3 regions of the Paenibacillus sp. JMULE4 genome follow, and region 2 is predicted to be linked to each of the others. Evidence: riboswitches for the same ligand, from Rfam matches in the RefSeq annotation. Region 2 holds a riboswitch; each other region holds the start of a gene.
The links. A riboswitch is a leader RNA that binds a small molecule or an ion and turns the genes downstream of it on or off. The one in region 2 is predicted to bind cyclic di-AMP.
Positions count from the first base shown of each region.

Region 1: it holds a riboswitch for cyclic di-AMP, as region 2 does, so the genes downstream of both, EXW96_RS03420 (amino acid permease) here and EXW96_RS19590 (resuscitation-promoting factor) in region 2, are expected to answer to the same signal.
Region 3: it holds a riboswitch for cyclic di-AMP, as region 2 does, so the genes downstream of both, EXW96_RS22575 (stalk domain-containing protein) here and EXW96_RS19590 (resuscitation-promoting factor) in region 2, are expected to answer to the same signal.

Region 1 covers NZ_SGWF01000010.1:243,710-251,365, forward strand. Annotated here, with positions in the region: gene EXW96_RS03400 (stalk domain-containing protein) at 1-83, shown strand, start outside; gene EXW96_RS03405 (stalk domain-containing protein) at 108-1,868, shown strand; gene EXW96_RS03410 (glycosyltransferase family 4 protein) at 2,000-3,154, opposite strand; gene EXW96_RS03415 (cysteine hydrolase family protein) at 3,275-4,033, opposite strand; cyclic di-AMP (ydaO/yuaA leader) riboswitch at 4,347-4,514, shown strand; partial or broken gene EXW96_RS03420 (amino acid permease) at 4,667-5,062, shown strand; gene EXW96_RS03425 (DUF445 domain-containing protein) at 5,080-6,318, shown strand; gene EXW96_RS03430 (ABC transporter substrate-binding protein) at 6,508-7,602, shown strand.
Region 2 covers NZ_SGWF01000017.1:126,828-134,483, forward strand. Annotated here, with positions in the region: partial or broken gene EXW96_RS19555 (PSP1 domain-containing protein) at 1-185, shown strand, start outside; gene EXW96_RS19560 (initiation-control protein YabA) at 223-606, shown strand; gene EXW96_RS19565 (tRNA1(Val) (adenine(37)-N6)-methyltransferase) at 669-1,463, shown strand; gene rsmI (16S rRNA (cytidine(1402)-2'-O)-methyltransferase) at 1,454-2,350, shown strand; gene EXW96_RS19575 (AbrB/MazE/SpoVT family DNA-binding domain-containing protein) at 2,809-3,063, opposite strand; gene EXW96_RS19580 (HD domain-containing protein) at 3,448-4,734, shown strand; gene EXW96_RS19585 (TatD family hydrolase) at 4,771-5,538, shown strand; cyclic di-AMP (ydaO/yuaA leader) riboswitch at 5,755-5,938, shown strand; gene EXW96_RS19590 (resuscitation-promoting factor) at 6,219-7,358, shown strand; gene rnmV (ribonuclease M5) at 7,467-7,656, shown strand, end outside.
Region 3 covers NZ_SGWF01000019.1:219,825-227,480, forward strand. Annotated here, with positions in the region: rRNA gene EXW96_RS22545 (23S ribosomal RNA) at 1-2,561, shown strand, start outside; rRNA gene rrf (5S ribosomal RNA) at 2,635-2,751, shown strand; gene EXW96_RS22555 (hypothetical protein) at 3,095-3,292, shown strand; gene EXW96_RS22560 (AAA family ATPase) at 3,382-4,146, opposite strand; gene EXW96_RS22565 (hypothetical protein) at 4,278-4,748, opposite strand; gene EXW96_RS22570 (polysaccharide deacetylase family protein) at 4,843-5,532, opposite strand; gene EXW96_RS22575 (stalk domain-containing protein) at 5,677-6,525, opposite strand; cyclic di-AMP (ydaO/yuaA leader) riboswitch at 6,530-6,681, opposite strand; gene EXW96_RS22580 (DUF6483 family protein) at 6,828-7,508, shown strand.

The DNA of each region.
Region 1 (7,656 bases), on a different contig from region 2:
AAGTACATATCGAATGGTTGGCCGCTCCCGGCAGCACGTCTCCGGTCGAATGGATTTTTTATCCTTTGAAAGATAATAAGTAAACATAGAAAGGAATTCATGCGCTGATGCAACCATTACGTCAACTGTGGCTGACATTTGCTGCCGCTATCGCGATAGGGGTCGTGAGCGGACAAGCCTCGGCTGCCCCGGAGGACAGTCACTTGATCCTTTATCCCGGCAGTACGGCAGTTTATATCAACGGATCGAAAACGCAGGCTCAAGCGGCAACGCTTGAACTCGACGGAAGGATTTACTTGCCTGCCGCAGAGCTGAACAACTGGTTTGGCATTCCGGTGAAGTGGGACGGAGACAGGCAGGCGGTGCAAATCACGACGCCGAAGGCTTATCTGGAGTACTCGCTTGCCGACCGGACGGTTCTTGAGAACGGTACAGGCCGCAAGTGGGGCACCGATGCCGAGCTTCAGGGAAATCGGCTGTACATTGAAATGGCCGCGCTGCAGCAATATATTGCTTTTCATGGCAAGGTCGATCATGAGCTGAAACGGGTCGAGCTGCGCTATGTCAAGCCGGAGGCGAACCGGACGCGGTTTACCAACGATGCGGCGCCGAATGTCAAGCCTGTTGCCAAATTCACCGTGGACAAGGAAGCGTACCGGATCGGCGAACCGATTCATTACAGCAATCTCAGCTATGATCCGAAGGGAACGGAACTAAGAGACATTCAATGGATCGGTAATGCGCAGGCGATTTTCACTCCGGGACTGTACAAGGTTTCTCTCACGGTAAAAGACAGCCTTGGCAATGTCAGCGATACGTATTCCCGCAATATACTCGTCAAGAACGAGCCTTACTTGGATGCGTTTGAGCACAAGGTATATTACGCGCCTGTTGGGACCTACGTCCGGGAGGAAGAAGCGGTGCTTCGCAAATATTTGCGCGGCATCCCGCAGATTCCCAAGCAGGAGCAGAAGCCTGCGGACCGTCCTCTGATTGTGAGCGACAGTCCGGAGACGTTTACGGAGAAAGGCTTTTTGTACCAGGAGAAAGTCAACGGGAAAGCCCGGTTGTATGCAACCCATGTCAACGGTACGGATCGAAAAATGAAATTTGCCATCATTGTACGAAATAGCGATCCTGTCCGCAGTGTTACGATCAAGACGACCAATCAAGGGGAGGTGTACCCTTCGATCTACGCTAACCTGATGGGCAATGAACCGACGATTGAGTTTCTGCAAGGGAAAAGGGCTGTGGAAACGATGGTGCTCAGGCCGTACGAAACGGCTTATTATAAAGTCATGCCTGATTTCTACCCTGGACAAGGGATGAATGTGCTCTATGATGTAGAGACGGACGGTGAGGTGTATTTTTCTTTCGCAGCGATGGAGCAGGAGGATGGGCTCGATACGATCGGCGTATTCCCGAGATTGGCTTATAAAGGGAATGTCCGAGGGACGTTCAGCGGTTCGGAAGTGCAATGGAACATCGATGCTTCCTCGATCCGGAGGCCTTCGAGCTTCGCGATCGGCGACGGCACGTCGGATCAATTTGTGACCGGAACGGACTTCTTCAGCCAGAAGCCTGCGCTCAATCTGGGCAACTACGGGGTGGTTTACAAAATCCATATCGATGCTCCGCCGAAAATGTCCGTGCTGATTCTTCCGCGCGGCGGCGTGTTTAGAGGTCCGTTCCTGGTGAATGGCAAAATCGTTCAAGCCCCGCCGTCGGGCGTCATGATGGATTATCAGGGATATACGATCATTGCCAGGACGAATGGGACCGAACCGTCGCTGGATCTGGAATTTTCTCCGGCCTCGGGATCGGCATTCCCGATCGACGTCATTTTTTATCCGCTTAATCGTAAATAAAACAAGGGTACCGCCTCTAAACGGTGATAAAGGAGTGCCGACCTCGGGTCAGCGCTCCTTTTTTAGTCGAATATACAGACCGCGGGAGGTCCGTGAGATTTCCGCATATCGTTTTCTTATCTCCCCTATAATCAAGCGGAAAAGGTTTTTCGTTTTGTGGGGTCAGCGTTCAGGATTTCAATGTATCGGAGGAGGAGATCGTCAAAAATAGCTTCCCACGATTGGGAAAGGGCGTAAAGCCTGCTTTCCTGGCCAAAATCCCATAACCGGTCCGGATATTCCAGCATAGATGTAATCGCATTTGCGAAAGCATCGGAATTACGGGGAGGACATAACAGGCCGGTTTTGCCGTGTTGAATGATTTCCTGTACCCCGCCAGCTTTGGCTCCGATGACGGGAGTGCCTGATGCCATAGATTCCAGTACCACATTGCCAAAGGTTTCGGTGCCGGAAGGGAATACGAACAAGTCGGCCGACGCATACAGTTCGGCTAGATTCTCTCCTTTCATATAACCGGTAAAAGTAACATTCGATGGGGCTTCCGCTTTCAAATCTTTCAACAGCGGGCCGTCGCCGACCAACAGCCAGCGGACATTGCCGCTAACATAAGCGGGTAATTTCTTCATCGTTTCAAGCAAAATGTCCAAATCCTTCTCAGGTGCCAAACGGCCAACATATAGGAAAATATAACGTTCGTCGATCTTATATTTTTCGCGGATCAATCCGGTTTTTTTATCGGGGTTGAAAAGACGGCAGTCCACTCCGCGCTTCCATAAGGCCACGTCTCGAATTCCATGTTCTTCCAATTTTTCGGCCGTTTCAACGGACGGAACAAAGGTGGCCAGACACGATTGGTGGAACCAGCGGATATAGCGCCATAACAGGGAAGAGGCGAATTGCAGGTGATAATAATTCAGATAGCGGTCAAAGTGCGTATGGTAAGAGGCAACGTGAGGAATAGCATATTTTCTCCCATAATAAAGTCCGCAAAGCCCTATATTAAAGGGCGTGGCGATATGGATCAGGTCGGGTTGAAATTGCTGGAGCTGGCTGTGGATCGTGAAATAATTGGGAAGCGCAATCCGGCATTCCGGATAGAGGATGAAGGGGAGGCTGCTAAAAGACAGGATATTGCTTGTGAAAAAATCCTCCTCCGTGCATTTGGGCACAAAAATCCGGAGTGAAATATTTCGTTTTTCCAGATGTTCGACCAGTCTTTTTAACGTCAATGCAACCCCGTTCATTTGGGGCCAAAAGGTGTCGGAGAATAAAGCAATTCGCATCATACCCCTCCTCAACAATTGGATATAGGTTTAAAATACCTCATATTTATCAATCCATTGTCAGAGGAATATTAATTCGGAGTTAAATTAGCTGCGGGATATGGCAGCCTCCAAACTGGAGGCTTATCTTTGAATGGATTTCATTTTCTCTATAGTCTCCCTGGTTGACCATGAAGCGTTGGCAATCATGCGAAAATTGGTTTTTGCAGCCTTATCCCCATCCAAGCCGTTTATTTTTGCGGAAGCTGTGGCATCGTGAACCACGGCCACTTCAAATCCTTGTTCAATGAGTTCGCGCATATGAGATTCAATGCACAGATTTCCGGACATACCTGCAAGAATGACGCGGGTTATTCCCTGTTTTCGCAGCTGCAAAACCAAGTCGTTGGCTTCGGGTCCGAAAATTTTATGCGGACTGGTGATAATGGTTTGTCCATCTTCTAGATAAGGCTTATATTTATCCAGAAAGTCGGCACCCGAACCTTGAAAGCCTTCAAGCGATAATGGACCTTTTCGCTGATACATTTTGATATCGTGCATCACATGTTCCATAGCACCCCCAAATAACCATTTTTGGTCATAGGGATAATAGTAATGAGGGGACACAAATACTTTAAACTTATTCTTTTTTGCTGTTTTTAATAATAATTCAATGTTCTCAATCGTGTGATTTTCAGCAACGCTGTCTTTCACTAAATTCCATGCTGCACCTTTCGGGCTTAAAAAGTCATTTTGCGGATCTGTGATCACCAAAGCGGTATGGCTTTGATCCACCTGCATTCCCGGCGATGAAAATGGTGCGGTTTGTGCTGCTGCAACACCATAAAGATCAACAAAGACAAGAAACGAAAACACAAAGGAACACTGCAGTATTTTTCTCATGAGGATTCCCCTTTCATGGGTATACTTGGTATACGCACCCTATTATGTGCTTTATTCCATGGCTTATTCAAATTCAGCTGGGAACAAAAAGGAATGGGAAAACAACTCCAATCCATTGGTTTTCAAGCATCCGCAACAGCCCGCAAACGCAAAAATCCTGAAATATAAAGAAAATCCATGAGATTTGAAGTAAAACAAAGAAAGCGATCTATAAAAGCGTCTCATTTACAAAGCAATTTATATCTAGCAAAGGTTTTATCCGATTTCTTGCTTTGCAATGTTGTCCTGTAAGGTGTAAGATTCAACCATTGAACATATCACCTTGCTGAATTTCCAAACAGGAAAACGGGGGAACCAATAAGGACATATATTTGGATGTCCATGGGGTGAATCGTGCAGGAACATGTTTATTCCGCACGTAGGGCTGCTCTCATAGCCCGAATCCGACAGCTAACCTCGTAAGCGTTGTATGAGAGAGGAGTTGAACGTGCTGTCTGCTGATAGGCAAACACAGAGCTCAAGCCTCTGTGTTTTTTTGTTGTCTAAAAACGGGATAGGTTGGAGGATGATTGATTAACAACACATTTGGAAACCATAAGTAAAGTTTCTTCCTGGAGATTTAAGGGTTTTTTTGTTGTGATGATCTTGTTTACAAAACTCCTTAATAACTACCTGAACATATCGGACGAACTGCGAATCGACATGGATGAGGAAAAACCAGTGATAAAAGGCAGCACGATCGTCGTTCCCGTAGCCGGCATTACCCGGGTGGTTATGAATTCGCTCAGCTATGCCAAGTCTCTAACCAATCATGTTGTCGCCGTATATGTCGGATTTGACGATGAGGATATCGCACGGATGGAGAAGAAATGGGAAACGGATCATATTACCATATTAATTCCGCAATTCATTACCAGGCATTGGTGGCATTATTTCCTCCATAATCAGACCGGGTTACTGTTAAGGGCTTACTTATTCAATCATAAAGACGTCGTGATCGCTACAGTGCCTTACCATCTCCATAAATAACCGGAAGGAGGCCGCAGATGAACTCAAGATATTTGGCCGGACTGTCATTGGCCTTTATGACCGGCGGCTTTTTAATCACTTTATTTCTTCAGGAGACTCCTTTGGTTGCTCTGTTGAAAGGCGGCTTTGAAGCCGGTTTGGTCGGCGGCATTGCGGATTGGTTTGCCGTGACCGCTCTTTTCCGTCATCCTTTCGGCATACCGGTGCCGCATACATCCTTACTCCTTAAGAATAGGGACAAAATTATCCAATCCTTGATTTTGGCGTTGGAAAATGAGCTGCTCAACAAACAAAGCATCGAAAACAAACTCCGGCAGCTCCAGCTTTTGCAGCTCGCTTCATCCTCTCTGGCTAAGCTGCTTGGCAAACGGAAGGTACGGGTAGGCCTATTGGATCTGTTGATCCGATGGGTTTACCGGTTGCCGCTCGAGAAAGCGATTCCTTATCTTCAGTCGGAAATAGCCGCTGCGATCCGAAGAGCGGATGTGGGATCTGCAGCCGATGCCATCCTGACGAAGGTGATCGAGAACAGATTCGACGAAAAGGCGTTGAATTACGTCCTGCATAAAGCATCCGACTGGGCGAAACGTCCGGATACCGGGATGATGTTGGGAAAGTTCGCAAGCGAAAAGCTCTCCGAAGTAAAAGCGGGGGGCTTAACGGGGTTTGCTTTACAGGCATTTGTCGGCTTCATGGATGAAGAAAAGCTTGGCAGCTTCCTCCAAAACTTGATGCTTTCAGGAATTCGGGGTCTCCAACATACAGATAATGCTTTCCGGAAGACCCTTGTTCAGGAAATCCGCATCCAACTGTCTCAACTAGCGGATAACGAGTTGCTTGTAGCGAATATGAAGGAATGGATCGTAAACCAATTGGAAGGAGCTCGCGGCGCTGTCTTCCTGCATGAGCGTTTGAGTGAAATCCGCAATCAATGGCTGGACAAGCTGGAGGAAGACCGTTTGAAGGGCAGCAGGGCGGTAATTACTGCTTACCGCTGGATCGTGCGCAATTTCAATCCCGAACAGGATTCGATGGCCGTTTGGGAAAATCGCTTGTTAGCTTACTTGATTGAATGGGTGGAAGCGAATCATTATCGCATCGGTCAACTCGTGAAAGAAAATTTGGATCAAATGGATGATGTAGCCTTGGTACGCATGCTGGAACACAAAGTCGGAAAGGACCTGCAGTGGATTCGGGTGAACGGAGCGCTGTGCGGTTTTGCGGTTGGCATCGTACTTTCGCTGATCCAGTTATAGAATATCTTCGGCGGCAGGCGTATTGAACGAGTCAGACTCCTGATGCGCAACTATGGTCCGATACGCCGCGCTTTTTTTGTCACCTTTTATCGATGTTAGCAATAACCGCTATCGTTAATAACGATTGAATGGATCCCAAGCATAAGCTACAGTAAATTTATTAAAGCGCTTTCATTAGGGGGTGGTGGTATGGGTAAGGTTTATCATGTGAAAAAAGGGTCCATATCGGCAGTTGCTGTTCTCTTGCTTCTAGTGACAATGTTTTTCGGTTGCGGGAACAGGGAGGAAGTCCAGGGAACCTCGACAGAACCGGCCAAACCAGAGCCGGCTAAAGCCGAACCGGTTTCTTTGAACATGGGCATGCTTAAGTTTACAAGCAATTCGCCTCTGTTTATCGCTTTGGAAAAAGGGTTCTTTAAAGAAGAGAACCTGGAAGTTCATGTGAAATGGTTCGAATCCTCCAATGCCGTCAATGTGGCTGTAGTATCGGGCGATTTGGACGTAGGCGGGGTCGGTTTTACCGCAGATTTGTACAACATGATGGCGGCCGGACAAAAAGTGACTATTGTATCCGACAAAGGAAGGGAACAGAAGGGCTACCCTTTCTCCGCAGTCATCGTGCATAAAGATTCTCCTTACCGGTCGGTGGAGGAATTGAAGGGAAAAAAAGCCGCTGTCACTACGATAGGCAGTACCAACCATTACATGCTGGGGCGTGTATTGGAGAAGTATGGATTGACCACAAAGGACGTTCAGTGGGTGCCGATGAACACCACTAGCGGTGTCATGGAAACCTTAAGGGGCAAGAACGCCGATGCCGTCATCCTTAGTGAGCCCTATGCTTCGATAGCGATCAATCAGGGCTACGGCAGGGTGCTTGCGTGGGTGGCGGATGAAATCGACTATCAATCGTCGGGAATATTCTTTTCGCCGAAATTCATGACGAACAAGGATGCGGGCATCCGTTTTTTAAAGGCATATATCAAAGGAGCGCGTTACTATTACGATGCAGTGCTGACTCAAAAAGACGGCAAAAGGGTAAAAGGAGGGAATTATGACGAAGTGATCAAGATCGTGGCCAAATATACGGGGCAGAAGGAAGATCTTATTATGGGCTCATTGTCGTTCATTGACCCTGACGGCAGGATGAACGTGGACGATATCAAGACGCAGATCGACTGGTATGCCAAGGAAAAGCTGATCACCAAAGCCGTGGATACGAAGGAAATCATTAACACTGAAATGCTGGATGAAGCATTGAAGCTGGTGGGAAATAAACCATGAGAATCGACGTCTACTCTATTGAACATTGCCGGGGACTGTTGTCCCCCGGCAATG
Region 2 (7,656 bases):
TATGAGCATGATAATTATGAAAGTGCCAAGGACGACCTGCCCCGTGTCGGCAGTGAAGTGATTACATCGTTCGGAAACGGAAGGCTGATCTCCTTAAATGTGTCCGAACGTATGGCTAAAGTACAGATTTTTGAACTCAAAAAGTGATGGATCTTCCTTTGGATGATGTGGTGGAGCAGCTCTAAGCTATTCGCTGCTTCCGCGGCTTGGGGTGAAGAAAGAGTGAATAAAAGGGATATATTCGTACAAATCGAACAGTTGGAAGAGCAAACGGGTGTTGTGCATTCCGAGCTCGGATCTTTGAAGCGGCAAATTATTGAGCTGCTTGAGGAAAACAAGCGGCTGAGCATTGAGAATCAGCAGCTGCGCAAGCTGTTAAAGAAAGAGACGGAGCCGATCACTCCTGCTCTTCTGGCGGTAGGTAAAGTCGCTGACGCAAGTACGGATCCTGCGGCCGCCTCCGTTTTAGTCAAGGAGCCTACCGGTGAAGGCTATGACAATCTGGCCCGCATCTATCATGAAGGATTCCACATTTGTAACGTGAATTACGGGCATTTGCGAACGGAAGGCGATTGTCTGTTTTGCATGTCATTTTTGAATAAATAAAAGCGAACCGTAGGGAGGATGGACTTCTCTACGGTTTTTTTGAAGGAAAGAGGAATTTTGTGTTGGAACAAGTACCGGTATATGAATATGAAAGGGTCGACGATTTATTAACCCAACAGCTGAAAATCATTCAAAGCGATGAAGTATTCAGCTTCTCCATGGATGCAGTTCTGTTGGCGAGGTTTTGTTCTGTTCCGCATACGGGCAGCATTGTCGATCTGTGTTCAGGCAATGGGGTTATACCGCTGCTGCTGACGACGCGAACCCGTGGAACGATTATCGGGGTGGAGATTCAAGAGCGTCTGGCCGATATGGGGAAACGGAATGTGCTGCTCAACGGATTGGAAAAACAAATTACGATGATCCATGGTGATTTGCGTGATGCCCCTGATCAGCTTGGCCATGGGCAATTTGATCTGGTGACCGTGAATCCGCCTTATCTGCCCGTTCCCAATGGGGAACAGAATGTGAATGCTCATGTCGCCGCAGCCCGGCACGAGGTGTACTGCACACTGGATGATGTCGTGCGGGTAAGCAGCCGGCTCGTTCGCAGCGGCGGTCGGGTAGCGATGGTGCATAGGCCAAGCCGGTTGGTTGATATTTGCTGCACTATGCGAAAATACCGGTTGGAACCCAAACGCATACGTTTTGTTCATCCGCGGGCAAACGCGGAGGCCAACATGGTGCTGATCGAAGCGCTGCGTGATGGCAAGCCGGAAGTGCGCATGCTTCCGCCGCTGATTGTGTACAAGAACGAAAAGGAATACACCGACGAACTGTTCGAAGTGTACTATGGCCGTCGAGATAAACTTGCTTATACAGAGAACATATATAATAGAAGGAATAGATCAACTTGAACATTCAAAAGAGTTACCATGATGCTGGAGAGCAGCGCGGAAAACTGTATTTGGTTGGGACGCCGATCGGCAATCTGGAGGATATGACGTACCGGGCGGTTCGCGTACTGCGGGAAGTTCAATGGATTGCCGCTGAAGATACCCGGCAAACCCGTAAGCTGCTCACGCATTTCGACATTGCCACGCGGATGGTCAGCTACCACGAACACAATAAGCATGCGAGCGGACCGGAGCTGGTGCGGCTAATGCAGGCGGGCGATTCCATCGCGCTGGTCAGTGATGCAGGGCTTCCGGCCATTTGCGATCCCGGGGCAGATTTGGTAAGGCTTGCGATTGACGCTGAAATCGACGTTATCCCGGTTCCCGGTGCTAATGCGGCTCTCTCCGCGCTCATCATGTCCGGGTTACCGACTGAGCGCTTTACCTTTGTCGGTTTTCTGCCGCGAGACAAGAAGCCGCTGGAAAAGGAGCTTAAAGCGCTAAAGCGTGAGCCGGGCACGGTACTCTGCTATGAATCGCCTCATCGGCTGGTAAAAACGTTAACCGCCATGTCGGAAATCCTTGGCGAGGACCATGAAATTTGTCTTATCCGGGAACTAACCAAAAAGTATGAGGAAGCCGTTCGAGGTACGATCCGGGAATGCTTGGCTCATTTGGACGAGCACCCGCCCCAAGGCGAGTATTGCCTTGTTATTCGCGGCAGCAACGGCGAAAGCTCTGCTGAGTCGGATGATGATGCCGCATGGTGGACTGGCTTGACGCCGCAGGAGCATGTAGCGCGGTACGAGGCTGAGGGCTTCGACCATAAGGAAGCGCTGAGACGCGCCGCCCAAGACCGCGGCGTCCCGAAGCGCGAGCTATACAATCTGCTTCACCAGGGCAACTGATTTTTAGTTTTGCTTTTTGGTTTGTGGGTTTTGTTGTTGTGGTTGACCTTGCCTTTGATCTTGCGATGCTGCCTTGGCAGCGAGCTCACTTTGCCCGAACAAGAGCTGTCGAGGCTTGCCTCGGGTGCGTCCCCACGGCGGTCAGTCGCTCCAAAAAACACCCAAAGTCCGCACATGCACTCCAACGGAAGAACGCCGCAATCAAGCGTGTGCCCGATCACCTCATCCAAGAGGTGATTCCGAACGTTAGCGCTCCTCCCGCCCAAACGTCCATCAAGGCCCCGAGCGGGGTCCAGGGGCAGCCGCCCATGGGGTCCCCCTTGGAAGGAGGATTTAGGGGGTTGATTAAAAAAAGAACCCTAATTCGAGGAAACCACGAATCGGGGTTATAGAGGAGATATGAAAAAGGTTAGAATTACCTTAGATAAAATTGCTATCTTCATTATACCTTATTTTTTTTATTTTGTCACAGGTATTGGCATTTCAGATAAACATTCATGACAGACAATTTTCCCTTTGAAATAAGAGACGTTCTCAGCATTGCCGCAGAAGATACAGGCCGGCTCATATTTCTTCAACATAATGCGCTCTCCGTCTACGTAAATTTCAAGAGCATCTTTTTCGCCAATGCCTAGCGTTCTGCGAAGTTCGATAGGAATAACGACACGACCCAGCTCATCAACTTTTCTTACGATACCTGTAGATTTCATCATAATAAAAATTCCCCTCTCCTAGAAGTATAAGTAAGAAGCATTTTGGAAGAAAATTAATCGTCATGATTCGACATAATTCTTTACGAATATGATACCAACCATTCCAAAAATAGTCAACTAAAAATTGAGTCAATTTCATGTTATTTTATGGAATATGACGCTGTATTTGTTATATCTTAAAGAAAAAATCGAGTAAAATGTGAGATATCACACATTTTTGCAAAGTGTATTGTCACAAAAAATACGATTTTTCATTACTTTATTTCACCGTTTACATAGAAAAAAAAGTAAGGATTGGAAAGTGAAATCGACATCATTCGACAAAATTATCAAGTATACTGATTTGTTTGTCGAATAATAGTTCATTGATCAAGGAGGAAAGCTATGAGCACGCCGATGAAAGAAGAAAAGGTGTTCAAGGATCCGGTACATAAGTATATTTATGTGCAAGACCAAACGATTTGGGATCTGATCAATACAAAAGAATTTCAAAGGCTGCGCCGTATCCGTCAGCTTGGCACATGCTTTTTGACCTTTCACGGTGCAGAACACAGCCGGTTTTCTCATTCGCTTGGTGTTTATGAAGTCACACGCAGGATTATATCCCAGTTTGAACGGAATCAGTATGAGGATTGGCCCAAAGAGGAACGACTGCTGTGCTTGTGCGCGGCTTTGCTGCATGATGTTGGACACGGTCCGTTCTCCCATTCCATTGAAAAGACGTTCGGCAGCCACCATGAAGAATGGTCGTGCCGCATTGTCCTGGGGGATACGGAAGTCAATCAAGTGCTGCGGCGCGTATCTCCGGCATTCCCACGGCAAGTGGCTGACGTCATCTCCAAAACGTATCACAGAGAAATCGTCGTCAGTCTTGTATCCAGCCAGCTGGACGCCGACCGGATGGATTATTTGATTCGGGACGCTTATTTTACCGGGGTGAATTACGGTACCTTTGATTTAGATCGGATTCTTCGGGTCATGCGTCCGTACCAGGGACATATTGTAGTCAAAGAGAGCGGCATGCATGCTGTGGAAGATTATTTGATGTCACGATATCAAATGTATTGGCAGGTTTATTTTCATCCGGTAACCCGCAGCGCGGAAGTGGTGCTCCACAGTATTTTTCAAAGAGCCAAAAAGCTTTATGAGGAGGGATACCGGTTCCAGTTTATGATTGCTCCGCTGCATAAGCTGTTTCAGCAGCAGTTGACGGTAGACGAATATTACTTCTTGGACGAAGCGTTCATGCAAACCGTCTTGATGCAGTGGTCCCTGGAGAAAGACCCGATTCTTTCCGATCTGTGCTCCCGGTTTTTGCAGCGGCGTTTGTTCAAATATATAACGCTCGAGCGTATCGACACTCAACTGATGGAACGCCTGGGAAGCTTGCTGCAAAGCTTTGGAATCGATCCGGATTATTACCTGAAAATTGATTTCCCGTCGGATCTGTCGTATGATGTGTACCGTCCCGGAGAGCAGGATGAGAAGCTGCCTATCTTGCTGCTGGATTCCAAAAACACATTATCGGAGATCTCCTGCAAATCGGAGATTGTCCGCTCGATCAGCGGTATTCATATGGGGAAATACCATTTGTATTACCCTCATGAGCTGCTGTTGAACCATCTGCAGGAACTGGACGCTGATGTTCGCATCCTGTTAGGTCTGTCCTGAACATTGTCGCAATGGCGAAGAAAGGGGTATGTTCATATGCTGATCGACACGCATGTGCATCTAAACGTACAGGCATTCGATGAAGATCGACACGAAGTGATTCAAAGGGCAAGAGAGAACGGAATTAGTCACATGATCAATGTCGGATTTAACAGGGAAACCATTCCCAGCTCCATCGCTTTGGCAGAACAGTATGACTTTATCTATTCGACCGTGGGTTGGCATCCGACAGACGCAAAGGATATGACCCCGGACGATTTGGAATGGATCGAATCGCTTTGCCGCCATGAGAAGGTGGTAGCCATAGGAGAAATCGGGCTGGATTACTATTGGGATACGTCTCCAAAGGATGTACAAGCCCGTGTGTTTCGTGAGCAAATCCGGCTCGCACGTAAGCTCGGCATGCCGATTGTCATCCATAACCGGGATGCGCATCACGATGTTGTGCAAATTTTGCGCGAAGAAAAGGCGGCGGAGGTTGGCGGTGTGATGCATTGTTACTCCGGGAGCTGGGAAACAGCCAAAATGTGCCTTGACATGAATTTCTATATCTCGTTTGGAGGACCGGTCACGTTTAAGAATGCAAAACAGCCCAAGGAGGTGCTGGAAAAAGTTCCTCTCGATCGGCTGCTTATTGAAACGGACGCGCCTTACCTTGCCCCTCATCCGTATCGGGGCAAGCGGAATGAATCGTCTTACGTTCGTCTTGTAGCTGAGACGGCGGCCCAAATCAAGGGCATTTCACTGGAAGAATTGGCCGGGATTACCTCGAGGAATGCCATATCCATTTTCGGTATAAAGTGAATTTTCACACAAAAGAACTTTTTTATACAAAACAAGATAATCGAAGAAAACAAAATAAAAAACTGTGACCAATGGAGAAAAAGATGGTTTTGGTTTAAAAATTAATAAAAAACAATGATAATTGAGTAAAATCCGAGATTTTTTTCAAAGTTTGTATACTTTACAATTCCAGCCTTCACATCGTACACTCAATATTAACTTCATACGATTGCCAAAATTCCAACATCGCTGAGTTCCGTAAGGGAACGGGGGAACCGCATCGCGGATGTCACAGCGCTACGCTGTTGATGAACGTGGTGTTTATAGGGGTGAATCTTGGGGCAGGCAGCTGCTTCCGAGTAGGGCGACTCTCAAGTCCGAATCCGTCAGCTAACCTCGTAAGCGTTAAGAGAGAGGTAACGATTGTCGTCGGCTTAACTTTTCATTTTGAGGAAAATGAGAAAAGTCACGGGAAGGTTCCTCTTCTCCGCTGACTTTTTTTGTATTCCCCCGTCATTGGGATAACGATCCAAGCCGGTTCATAAAAAATAAGATTCCAGGAGGTGGCCTTAGGCAAGTACGGTTCTGATAGCCGTTGAAGCAAACGTTGGTAATTGGAGAAGAATATACTTTACCATAGTCGCGTCAGATCTAATCATGCATAACACTCGGATGGCGGGGCTTTAAGGAGGACCGAACAAGTGGGCGTTGTGACACCTGAACAAACCCATGAAAGACGATCATCCAGCTTGTCCTTCGCATTGCGATGGAAGCATGAAAACTTGCGTATGATATCGATCATTGCACTCATATTATTCGCTATGACTTTCATGTTTTTAATCATGTATTACGGTACGTCAATCAAAAGCGTATCGGTTGTTGTAGACGGAAAAGAGCAAACTTTCCAAACTAGAGAATCAGTTCTGCAGCATATACTGGATGAGCAAGGCATCTCTGTCGGTGAACACGACCGTGTGTCGCATTCTCTGGATGATTCGGTGGAATCGGGAGATCGAATTATTATCGAGAAAGCCAAACCGGTACAATTGACAGACGGTGGGCAAACCAAGACCGTATATACGACAGGAAAGACGGTCAAACAGCTATTTGACGATCAGAAGATCAAGCTCAGTGAACTTGATAAAGTGACTCCCGCTTTGAATGCGGCAATAAACGAAAATAGTGAAGTCAAGATCGTCCGTGTCAAGAAAAATGTTGAGGAAATCAAAGAACCGATCGCTTTCGAAACGGTAAAAAAGACGGAGCCGAAGCTGATCAGAGGCAAAGAACAGGTTATTCAAGAAGGACAAGAGGGCGTTCTGCTCAAGAAGAAAGAAAAAGTCTATGAAGACGGTGTGCTCGTATCCGAACAAATCGTTGACGAAAAGATTCAAACCCAAAGTGTGCAAAAAATTATTGCGGTGGGAACGAAGAATCCCGTAGTAACACTCTCTTCGTCTTCGCCAACCTTGGAACAGGTGACCAGAAACGGCGTGAAGTTCGACGTTAAACAGGTCATCAATAACGTGAAGCTCACTGCGTATAGCGCGGGACCGGCCTCGACAGGCAAGGATCCGGATCATCCGCAGTATGGAATCACGGCATCAGGTACGAGAGTAACGGAAGGTCGCACGATTGCAGTCGATCCAAAGGTCATTCCGATAGGCTGGTGGGTTTATATTGAAGGTCTGGGCTTCCGCAGAGCGGAAGACACCGGCAGCGCAGTCAAAGGAAATAAAATCGACGTTTATTTCGACAGCCATGATTATGCTTTGCGCTTCGGAACAAAACATGGCGCAACCGTATATATCATCGGTCCAAAGAAGCCGTCGGCTGATTAAGGATGGGCAATTAGGGCAGACTCATCATATATAGAACAGATGAAGAAGAGGTACGGCTAACGTCCCTCTTCTTTTCTCTTGCTGCGAAAGTAGGTACGGACGAATTCCATGATTAAAGAGATTATTGTTGTTGAAGGCAAAGACGATACGGTTGCGATTAAACGGGCCGTCGAAGCGGAAACGATCGAAACCGGCGGTTCCGCAATCAATAAAGAGGTGCTGGAGCGTATCCGGTTGGCGCAGGAACGCAGAGGCGTAATCATTTTCACGGACCCTGATCATGCAGGGGAGAGGATAC
Region 3 (7,656 bases), on a different contig from region 2:
GAAGGTAACAGCCCTGTAGCCGAAATTCTGCGAAAGCCCTAGACGGATCCCGAGTACCGCGAGACACGTGAAACCTCGTGGGAATCCGGCAGGACCATCTGCCAAGGCTAAATACTCCCTGGCGACCGATAGTGAAGCAGTACCGTGAGGGAAAGGTGAAAAGAACCGCGGGAGCGGAGTGAAAGAGAACCTGAAACCGTGTGCTTACAAGAAGTCAGAGCTCGTTAATGAGTGATGGCGTGCCTTTTGTAGAATGAACCGGCGAGTTACGTTTGCAAGCGAGGTTAAGGTGAGAAGCCGAAGCCGCAGCGAAAGCGAGTCTGAACAGGGCGAATGAGTTTGCAGGCGTAGACCCGAAACCGTGTGATCTACCCCTGTCCAGGGTGAAGGTGCGGTAACACGCACTGGAGGCCCGAACCCACGAATGTTGAAAAATTCGGGGATGAGGTGGGGGTAGCGGAGAAATTCCAATCGAACTCGGAGATAGCTGGTTCTCCCCGAAATAGCTTTAGGGCTAGCCTCGGGAGATGCGTCGTGGAGGTAAAGCACTGATTGGGTGCGGGGCCCGCCAAGGGTTACCAAGTCCAGTCAAACTCTGAATGCCACAGACGTTAACCCGGGAGTCAGACAGTGAGTGCTAAGATCCATTGTCAAGAGGGAAACAGCCCAGATCATCAGCTAAGGTCCCCAAGTGTGTGTTAAGTGGGAAAGGATGTGGAGTTGCGCAGACAACCAGGATGTTGGCTTAGAAGCAGCCACCATTCAAAGAGTGCGTAATAGCTCACTGGTCGAGTGACTCTGCGCCGAAAATGTAACGGGGCTAAACACACCACCGAAGCTATGGCTAGATATGAATATATCTGGGGTAGGGGAGCGTTGTAACAGCGTAGAAGGTTGATCGTGAGGACAGCTGGAGCGGTTACAAGTGAGAATGCCGGTATGAGTAACGAAAAGATCAGTGAGAATCTGATCCGCCGAAAGCCTAAGGGTTCCTGAGGAAGGTTCGTCCGCTCAGGGTAAGTCGGGACCTAAGGCGAGGCCGAAAGGCGTAGTCGAAGGACAACAGGTTGAAATTCCTGTACCACCGTGAACCGTTATGAGCGATGGGGTGACGCAGAAGGATAGTGACGCGAGCTGATGGATGCTCGTCCAAGCAGTGAGGCTGGTGTGCAGGCAAATCCGCACATCGAAAGGCTGGGCTGTGATGGGGAGGGAAAATTGGAGTACCGAAGGTCATGAGTTCAGGCTGCCAAGAAAAGCCTCTAGCCAGGGAGAAGGTGCCCGTACCGCAAACCGACACAGGTAGGCGAGCAGAGAATGCTAAGGCGCGCGGAAGAACTCTCGTTAAGGAACTCGGCAAAATGACCCCGTAACTTCGGGAGAAGGGGTGCCCCGGTAGGGTGAATAGCCCGAGGGGGCCGCAGTGAAAAGGCCCAAGCGACTGTTTAGCAAAAACACAGGTCTGTGCGAAGCCGCAAGGCGAAGTATACGGGCTGACGCCTGCCCGGTGCTGGAAGGTTAAGGGGAGCGGTTAGGGGCAACCCGAAGCTGTGAACCGAAGCCCCAGTAAACGGCGGCCGTAACTATAACGGTCCTAAGGTAGCGAAATTCCTTGTCAGGTAAATTCTGACCCGCACGAATGGCGTAACGACTTGGGCGCTGTCTCGACGAGAGATCCGGTGAAATTTTAATACCTGTGAAGATGCAGGTTACCCGCGACAAGACGGAAAGACCCCATGGAGCTTTACTGCAGCTTGATATTGGACTTTGGTACGATCTGTACAGGATAGGTGGGAGCCAGAGAAGCATGAGCGCCAGCTTGTGTGGAGGCGACGTTGGGATACCACCCTGATCGTATCGGAGTTCTAACCTGGTGCCCTAAGCGGGTATGGGGACAGTGTCAGGTGGGCAGTTTGACTGGGGCGGTCGCCTCCTAAAGCGTAACGGAGGCGCCCCAAGGTTCCCTCAGAATGGTTGGAAATCATTCGCAGAGTGCAAAGGCAAAAGGGAGCTTGACTGCGAGACAAACAGGTCGAGCAGGGACGAAAGTCGGGCTTAGTGATCCGGTGGTACCGAATGGAAGGGCCATCGCTCAACGGATAAAAGCTACCCTGGGGATAACAGGCTTATCTCCCCCAAGAGTCCACATCGACGGGGAGGTTTGGCACCTCGATGTCGGCTCATCGCATCCTGGGGCTGAAGTAGGTCCCAAGGGTTGGGCTGTTCGCCCATTAAAGCGGTACGCGAGCTGGGTTCAGAACGTCGTGAGACAGTTCGGTCCCTATCTGTCGCGGGCGCAGGAAATTTGAGAGGAGCTGTCCTTAGTACGAGAGGACCGGGATGGACGTACCGCTGGTGTACCAGTTGTCTCGCCAGAGGCACGGCTGGATAGCCAAGTACGGAAGGGATAAGCGCTGAAAGCATCTAAGCGTGAAGCCCCCCTCAAGATGAGATTTCCCAGTAAGTAAGACCCCTTGTAGACGACGAGGTAGATAGGTTCGGGGTGGAAGCACGGCAACGTGTGGAGCTGACGAATACTAATCGGTCGAGGGCTTATCCAAAAAGCACATGAAGATGATCAGCGGCTTGGTTTCGATCCAGTTTTCAGGGCGCAAGCCTTGAGAAATGAATACGTTTGGTGATGATGGCGGAAGGGAACCACGCGTACCCATACCGAACACGACCGTTAAGCCTTCCAGCGTCGATGGTACTTGGACCGCAGGGTCCTGGGAGAGTAGAACGTCGCCAAGCAAATGTATTCAAAAAGCCTGCAAGTCATATTAAATGACTTGCAGGCTTTTTGTACTTCAGGATAATATTACGCTTATACATGGAAGCCTCCCTCGATGTAAATTGGATTTTAACATACATAACATTCCGATATTCCCTTTATTGGTAAAGAGCGGTTGAATGAATCAGGGCAAACAGACTGCATACTAACTGAAGATTTACAACTTTAGAGCTGTAATGATATCCAGCAAGAAAGCTGATATATGGAGATGACGGATCTAGATTCGAATACTCCAAAAAGCTCGGAAGCTACGTCGAAGGAAAGCGTAAGTTCACAAACCACACCTCAAGGAGGAATGAGTTCATGGGCAAAGTGCAAAATAACAACGAAAATGAAGAACTGGCCGAATTAGGAACCCATGCCGCGGGAGCAACCGACCTGCATCATACGCGGACAACGAATGAGGCCGTACAAATCGATCCTCCTGTAGGTAATCAGCCGGGAGCCGTTGATAACCGAAGCGGGAAGTTTGATGTGAAGAAGAACGGAAAGCCAATCTGACCTCATGGATCGGTTACAGGCCATTAGAGAAAGAGCAGGGATCCGGCGGAAGCACAAGGATGCCTGCTCTTGCTATTGGTCTTTTATGATTATTCCACATCTGCGAACAATTCCTTCAGCATCCGTTCCCGGTTTAGCAGGAACTGTTTCATAATGATATAATGATCGGTTTCTTCCAGAGTTATCTGTTCAATGCCCTTGTCCGTAAGATTGTACATCAGAGCGTCGGGATATCCCATTAAAATGGGAGAATGAGTAGAAATAATAAACTGGGAGTTTCGGTTCACTAAAGCGTGAATACGGGCCAGCATGGACAGCTGCTTAAAAGGAGACAAGGCCGCCTCGGGCTCATCCAAAATGTAAAGGCCATTCCCTCCGAAACGGTGAAGGAAAGCCGCGAAGAACGATTCTCCATGGGATTGCTCGTGCAGTGATTTGTCGCCATATGACCGTATGATAGGGGGGGCCGAGGACTGCTCACGATCCATTTCATCAATGTTCGTTGCCAGGTTGTAATAGGTTTCGGCGCGGAAAAAGAAGCCGTCTTTCGGTTTACGGACTCCGCGTACCAAACGGATATAGCGGTGCAGCTCGGAATGCGATGAATGGGTAGAAAATGTAAAATGGAGACTGCCGCCCTCCGGATTAAATCCCCATGCGATAGCCGCCGCTTCAAGCAGTGTGGATTTTCCCATTCCGTTCTCGCCTATAATATAGGTTACTTTGGGGTGCAAAGGCAAAGAGGTGAGTTCGCGCAAGGAAGGAAGATTAAACGGGTATGCTGTAAATGAGGGAATCCGGTCCCTTAACAGCTCGATACTCCTCAAGTAAGCGTGTTGCTCTCTGAAAACCATGCGGCGCCGCTCCTTTCCCATGATCCTGAACAAGTATATGATACAAAAAACAAAGGCAAAGGCACCCCATCCCAACCAAGAGTGAGGTGCCTTGAACACCAAGCGTGGTCCAGAAACCCTAAGCGATAAAGCTACATACGTGAAAATCCTTCATCGTGTAGATATTTGATCGCCTCATCATAGGTGTCAAAAGCGGACTCCAGATGAAGTCCCGAGTACACATACCACATTTCGTCTTCTTCCAGCAGCACAAGCGTATGGTTATCCGGACCGATCCATCTTTCTTCTTTTGCATCTCCAATAATGGCCTGTTCCTCTGTTGTTCTCGGGGAGAGAGAGCGGATGGAGGCCTCTATGATCGCATGAAGCTGTTCCTTGGAGAAATCACGAATATTGACCAAGCCTTTGTCATCCTGATCGTAACCATACAGAAGACCGGCATAAACAAAACCGTTACCGTTCGGATGCAGATGATAAACCACAATCTTTTTGTCATGGGCGCTTTTTTCATAATGATAATTGATCCGGCCCAAGGATACATTTTTACGTTCCAACTCCGGGAACGATTCCACAACGGCACGTTTTTCTTCAAAAGAAAGCATGATATCCCTCATAACATAGCTTATTGAATTCCAATTGATTATATCATAGGACATCCCGACCGCACCATGATCACATCTTTTGAAGATAAACGGTTTATTTGCGTGTTTTGGCAATCAAATCCGATACGGTGACGAACTGATAACCCCGCCGTGTCAGCTCGGGTAAAATTTGTTTAAGAGCCTCTACGGTCTGGGTGCAGTCCCCTTGAAGATCGTGGAACAGCACAATATCGCCGTTGTGGGCATTGTCCAGAACCTGGCGGACAATTTTGTCTACGCCCGGCTTTTTCCAATCCTGCGTATCCTGATACCAAGACCACATCACGACCGTAAGTTGATCCTTTTTGACAGATTGAAGCAGGGCATCATTGTAAAAACCTCCAGGGGGACGGAAAACGTGCGGCATTTGTTCTGTGATATCGAATATAACCTCCTGGGTTTGGCGGATTTCTTCTATGAGACGTTCGGGGGGAAAGTTTTTCAAGTAATGATGATCGAACGTATGATTGGCGATTTCATGTCCCTCGTTTACCTCGCGGATGGCAATGGCAGGGTACATCTGCACGCGTTTGCCAATAACGAAAAAAGTGCCTTTAGCCCCGTATTGATTCAGCAAATCCAAAATCTGCGGCGTATACACCGGATTCGGTCCATCATCAAACGTAAGTGCGATCAGCTTCTGATCCGTCTCGACGTTCCATACGACCTCGCTGTTTGAGGGAGCGGCGCCAGTAAGAAACAGGACCACCAAAGCAATCATGAACCTACATATACGGCGATGCATAACGAATCGACCTCCGTTCTGACATGACCATCTTAGGTTTTGGACGTCAGAACAAAAGTATGCGGCAAGTCCGGCAGCCAAAAAAAAGCAGCCGCCTCGATGGAGAGACGGCCGCTTCGTGCTATGGATGAGAATCAAATAAGATCATGAACCGAGAATATATACTTTTACTTGTTGAATTCCGAACATTCTTGCTTTATTTTTGCTCTCAGGCAGGAAAATGTCTATGCGGTTGCCTTTCACCGCACCTCCTGTATCGGTTGCCGTGGCGTACATTCCGCCGGCAGGAAGACCATCATACGTATAACCCTCGACATACACTTTAGAGCCGAGCGGGATCACGGACGGATCTACGGCAATGGTACCCAGACGCAGCGGGTTGCCCATATAGTCGAGTCCCGCATAACCGCCGTTCTCATCGGCAGAAGCAGTATAGGCCGTAGCCTTGGCTACGATCACTTTGGAATAATTCGGTACCTTGCTAACCTTGTTCACCGGCCGGTACCATGCGGGAGCATGATATTGGCCGTCCGTGCTGAGAATCGCGATCCGGTTGATCTTGTCCCATTGGGTTTTGATTCCGAAAGTATCGGAAATCAGCCGAAAAGGGACATACACGCGTCCGTCTACAAACTTGGCCGGGTCCGTAATTTGAGTCGGTTTTCCGTTAACCGTCATGCTCCGGTCACCGGTCGACAGCGAAACGGTTTTGTCGCTGCTCTGTATTGTAATGGTGAATCGGGAACCGTCTTGTTCCCACTGAAGCTTGTACCCGAGCTTGTCCGTAACCGCTCTCGCGGGGACCTGAAGTTTGTGATTCTCATCCACAAAAGGCTGTGCATCCGGAAATGCCACGAGCTTTTTGTTTACCTGTACCTTGACGTCATCAGCCAGGCGTACAGGTTCCTGCGCATGTGCGGGTATAGATGCCGTTAAAACTGAAGGCACGGCAAATACACATGCCAGGAGCATGTTTTTGAAACGAAAATTCATGATGCGTCCCTCCTGTTTTTGCCTCCGAGGTTAGTTGTCGGGTTCGGGAAGAGGTTGTTCCCTAGCGCAGCCGTGCAGCCTGCAAGCATTCACCCCAAGTGCTTAGTCCCCCGTACGTACACATAATTAAGCTGTACGATTCGGCTTTTAAAAGCCTAACATAGGATAATGTTCCGGTTCAATGCACAAAATCAACCAATCATTCCCTCATAATGGAATTGCTTCTAGCGCCGGTTTTCCTCATGCTGCATAATCCTGTACAATAAAAAGAACGACACGGCCAGAATTGAAGGGAAGAGATCATGTACAGACGCGATTATCTCATGCGGTTGATTGAGCAGACGACGGAAGTGCTGCATAAAGTAATGTTCGCAAGGAAAAATCAACGTTTGCAGGAAGCCCTTGAACTGTTGAATCAGGCCATGCGTCAATTGTTAGGGCTGAATTCCAGGCTGATTCACGCTTTATCTACCAAGGATTTGCTCGCACTGCTTTCCAAGGACGGACATGTCGATCAAGGAAAAGTGCTGGCTTTAGGAGATATGCTGAACGCGCGGGGCGCTGCACAGAAAGAGAGCGGTCACGCGGCTGCTGCAATTAAGGATGGCTTAAAGGCGCTGGACTTGCTGCTCACCGCCAGGGAGATGGATCCCCGGGATGAATTGGGCGGGATGTTCAAAGAGCGGATCGATGCGGCGCTGGCTCTCGCGAACCGTGCGTCTATGCCGACGGATACCATGCATAAGCTTGTTTTTTATTATGAGGATTGCGGACAATATGCCAAAAGCGAGGATGTTTTATTTCATTTATTGGACGAGCTAAACGAGGATGAACATCTCCGTGAGGAGTGGATAACGGTGCTGGATGAAGGGATACGCATGTACGAACGCTGGCGTTCTGTCGAAGAAGAGCGGCTGGCTGCAGGCAATTTATCCAAGACAGAAGTCGAAGACGGCCTCGAGGAACTGAAGAATATAAAATAAAACATGCCACTATCAGGAAAAATCTGAATGAATAGGGTACGAAATGCGAACTATTATTTATGTCTTTTTAGTTAATGTTCGTCTTTTGTAGTTGACATCCGGTGTTAAAGCCTGTTAAACTGAAAACGTATCAGCGAATGGATAATCA